2 regions of the Corynebacterium durum genome follow, and region 1 is predicted to be linked to the other one. Evidence: riboswitches for the same ligand, from Rfam matches in the RefSeq annotation. Region 1 holds a riboswitch; the other holds the start of a gene.
The links. A riboswitch is a leader RNA that binds a small molecule or an ion and turns the genes downstream of it on or off. The one in region 1 is predicted to bind cobalamin.
Positions count from the first base shown of each region.

Region 2: another riboswitch for cobalamin. It lies ahead of CDUR_RS05305 (FecCD family ABC transporter permease); the one in region 1 lies ahead of CDUR_RS10865 (energy-coupling factor ABC transporter permease).

Region 1 covers NZ_CP047200.1:2,341,462-2,343,658, forward strand. Annotated here, with positions in the region: gene cbiQ (cobalt ECF transporter T component CbiQ) at 1-240, opposite strand, end outside; gene CDUR_RS10860 (energy-coupling factor ABC transporter substrate-binding protein) at 240-569, opposite strand; gene CDUR_RS10865 (energy-coupling factor ABC transporter permease) at 566-1,264, opposite strand; cobalamin riboswitch at 1,313-1,506, opposite strand; gene cysK (cysteine synthase A) at 1,635-2,197, shown strand, end outside.
Region 2 covers NZ_CP047200.1:1,116,492-1,118,688, forward strand. Annotated here, with positions in the region: gene CDUR_RS05295 (TIGR03086 family metal-binding protein) at 1-330, shown strand, start outside; gene CDUR_RS05300 (hypothetical protein) at 358-897, shown strand; cobalamin riboswitch at 966-1,146, shown strand; gene CDUR_RS05305 (FecCD family ABC transporter permease) at 1,192-2,197, shown strand, end outside.

The sequences.
Region 1 (2,197 bases):
CAGCGGCCCCAGGCCCAACGCTACAAACGATGCGGGGGCGGCGACGAGCGCGGAGTAGAGCCGCCACGGAACCCCCGCACGCCACGCTGCCACTAACAGAACCGTGGCGATGGAGGGCAAGGCCGGAATCGGCGGGAGAGAAATGGCGCAAAAGAGCAGGCCAATGAGCAACAGTGCCTTCTCACCAACGTTATGAGTTGCCCATCGGCTCGTTGCCGCCGCGCGTTCCAGGGCGTTCATTAGCCCTGTTCAGAGCCTTTTTCGGAGTCGCGAAGGGCTTTATTCCGACCTCGGTAGGTTCCCAACGCATACCCCAAAAAGCCTGCGCCGAGTGCTGCTTGCAAGGCGAAGAGGCCGGACTCTACTTCGGGTGGCAGTTCGCCAACCAGTGGTGAGAACCACGGCTTGTAGTCTGGGTTTTGCTCTTGGACAACGGATTCGGCAGAGCTGTCTGTACCACCGAATTGTTCTTCAGAGTTCGGATCACCGAGGTTAAAGAACATGGGGAAGGCTGCGATGATGATGGCCAGACCGATCAGCACCCACGTCAGTGTGGTTGACTTTTTCATGCTCGTGCTCCTTCCAGTGGGGCTTCCTCAGTGTTGGAGCGTCTGCGCAGGATGCCCAGCGACCGCAGCTCCTTCGGGGCAATGGTCGTGAGGCTGCGGAAGATCAGGACAGTGAGAATGCCTTCCACAATCGCCAGCGGCACCTGCGTCGGGGCATACAACGCAAGGAAGGTAGCCACCGCGTTACCGAATCCTGCGCCGTGGTGCGCGGCGGCCAGCTGCAGGGCCGTAACCACGTACGTGGACAGGTCAGCGAAAAACGCTGCGAAGAAGATGCTGATGCTTGACGATGCCCCCATCTTCCGCAACGCCGTCCACACCCCGAAGCCGACCCATGGGCCAACGATGGCCATAGAGAAGATATTGGCCCCTAAGGTGGTGATACCACCATGCGCGAGAAGAAGTGCCTGGAAGAGCAGCACAATGCTACCCATGAAGGCCATCACTGGTGGTTTGAACAGCACAGCTCCCAGGCCGGTTCCTGTGGGATGCGATGACGATCCGGTCACGGACGGGATCTTGATGGCACTGAGCACGAACGTAAATGCACCTGCCGCGCCGAGCAACAGGCCAGTTTCCGGATTTTCTTTCAATTGCTTCCGCACCGCGTAGGCTCCGTGCGCCACGAACGGCATCGATGCCGCGCCCCACGCAATGCAATGGGCAACAGGAAGGAAACCTTCTGCAATATGCATGAGAGTTTGCCTCTTTCTGTAGTCGGGTCCGTCACCTCGCGGACCTCCTGGTTGTGACTCACCGCAGCCGGTCTCCTGGCTTTGCTCACTTTCCCCTGGGGGTACTGCACGCCTTCCCATCGGTGCGTCAGGTGACAGTGGCATGCAGGCTGGGGTTTATGAAGTTACATGAACATACAGTGGCGAGGGCCGCTGCTGGATTCTCACCAGCATTCCCGTTCACTGCGGCACTTGCAACATTATCACCCTGGCCTGAATAGCCGTATCATTTCCCCGACCCAGACACATTTTAGACAACTTTGTCTAGAGTTCTGTCTATGTTTGGTATAGAGTATCTCCTGTAACCCTGAAACTAACAAAGGAGAACCACGTGGGTCACATCTACCAGGACATCACCGAAACCATTGGCAACACCCCGCTAGTCCGCCTCAACCGCCTCACAGACGGCCTGCCCGGCGAGGTGCTGGTAAAGCTGGAGTTCTTTAACCCCGCCAACAGCGTGAAAGACCGTATCGGCCGCGCCATTATCGAAGCCGCAGAAGCCGACGGCACCCTCAAGCCCGGCGGAACCATCGTGGAGGCAACCTCCGGTAACACCGGCATCGCGCTTGCCCTCGTCGGTGCTGCACGCGGCTACAAGGTGGTGCTCACCATGCCGGAAACCATGTCACTCGAACGCCGTGTCACGCTCCGCGCCTACGGTGCAGAAATCGTGCTGACTCCTGGTTCCGCAGGCATGCAGGGTGCTGTGGACAAAGCCAACGAGATTGTCGCCGAAACCGAAGGTGCCATCCTTGCCCGGCAGTTCTCCAATCCCGCCAACCCCGCAGTGCACCGTGCCACCACCGCCGAAGAAATCTGGAAGGACACAGACGGCGCAGTGGACATCTTCATTGCAGGCTTTGGTACTGGCGGTACCGTCACCGGTGTGGG
Region 2 (2,197 bases), 1.2 Mb from region 1:
AACGCCTCGTCACAACGCGCCCGCGCCGTGTGGACTGACGAAGCCATGCACAGGGACTACACCATGTCCTGGGGTGCAGTGCACAGTGGTCCTGAGACCGTTGGCCTATACCTGTTCGAAATGGTCTGTCACGGCTACGACCTTGCCTACGCTACGGGCCAGCCCCTCGAAGGCCCAGAGGCTGTGGCGCAAGCCGCACTCGAAGCAGCCATCGAAATCGTCTCAAACTATCCCCGTGAGGAGACACCTTATGACCCAGAAACTCGTGCCCCCGAAAATGCGGGTCCCACTGTTGCATTAGCTGCATTTCTGGGAAGAGACGTTTCTTAACCTACAAATGCTGCTAACGTAGTGAATATGCTAAGCGTATTGCTGTTGGATAGCGTTGACTGGTCTCGGCAAATCCATATGTATGGAAAGGCAACGGACACGCCAACGCATCTGCGGGCGCTTTTAGGAAACGACACCGAAGCAATACACAAAGCACTACAGCACCTCGATAGCGCACCGCTGCATCAAGGAACCGTCGCGCCTGCGGCGGTGACCTGCGCACAGTTCATTGTCACCGCGCTCAATGAAAAGGCGATATCACAGCAATGTGCTATCAATGGGGTGCTGGAATGGTTGGGGGAGCTGGGATCATCTATAGACTATGACGTCCCTGAAGAAAAGCCACGGGTGGATAACACGCTGCTTGAAGAACTTTTTCAGATGAACGATGACGAGATGGAAGAGTTTTTCGACTTTCTTGACGATAACGGCATGGAACTCATGGACAGCCTTTATGTTCAATCTCTTCAAGAACTTCATGCCTACGCGCCCAATGTCGTGGATACTTTGACCCGATTTGGTGCCACTCAGGAGGCGCGCGCCGGATGGGAAAAATACGCGCATTAACGGTCAGCAGTCGCAGTTGTGGCGTGGTAGGTATTTTACCTGTTGCTGTCTGCTAGGTTACACTCTAGCTAATAGGACAGTGAGTCGGCCAAGGGAATCTGGTGTGAATCCAGAACTGGCGCGCAGCGGTCAGGAGAGTACCGCCCGCAGGTAGAGATTAAGACCACTGGCGTGGATCGCGCTGGGAAGGTTTCTGTGGGATGGAATGATCCTCCGAGTCCGAAAACCTGTCGACTCAGCGGTTATCCTCCCGCGCTTCGCGTCCAAGCAGCGGGACTGGCAAGAAGTGCGTACATGGTAAAGAAGTTAGCTGCGCCCACATTGTGTGTGGTGCTGATGGCGCTGACAGCTGTGAGCTTTGTGGCGTCACTTACCTTCGGCTCGGTGGACTACAACAATGCTCAAGTGTGGGAGGTCGTTCAGGCTCACCTTCAAAGTGGCAAGGGGCCTAACCAGGCCGTGGATTCGATTGTGTGGGAGCTGCGTGCCCCGCGTGGTGTGTTGGCGTTGATTGTCGGTGCGGGCCTGTCGCTGGCGGGCGTCGCTATGCAAACCCTGGTACGGAACCCGCTGGCTGATCCGTATTTGCTAGGGGTGTCGTCCGGTGCGAGCGTGGGAGCCACCGCCGTCTTGACGTTTGGCCTTTTCAGCAGCCTTGGATTGTATGCCCTTTCGGGTGGTGCGCTTATCGGCGCGCTGGTCGCCACTGCCACCGTATACGCCATCACCATGGCGCAGGGTGGGCTGACCCCGTTGCGCCTGATCCTGTCGGGTGTGGTGCTGTCCTCGGCGTTTTCGGCGATGGCGAGTTTTTTGGTGTTCAAAGGTCCAGATGCGCGTGCGGCCCAGGGCGTGATGTTTTGGATGCTGGGTTCCGTGGCTGGCGGGCAGTGGAATAAGCTGCTGCTCCCAGCCGTCGTGGTAGCCATTGCTCTTGTAGTTCTTGTTGCGCTGAGTCGCCCGATGGATGCGCTGGCTGCGGGGCCGGATACTGCCGCTGCGCTGGGTGTTCGCGTGGGGTTGCTACGGCAGGTGCTGTTTTTCATTCAGGCGCTGCTGGTGGGGGCGATGGTGGCCATTGCGGGTGGTATTGGTTTTGTGGGCTTGGTGATTCCGCATCTTGCGCGAATGATGGTGGGGTCACTACACCTGCGACTACTGCCGATCGCCGCTGTGCTCGGCGCATTGTTTGTGCTGTGGGTGGACGTGATCGCGCGTATTTCGGCACCGCCGCAAGAAATTCCACTGGGTGTGGTCACAGGTGTGCTGGGTGCGCCGCTGTTTCTGCTGCTCATGGGGC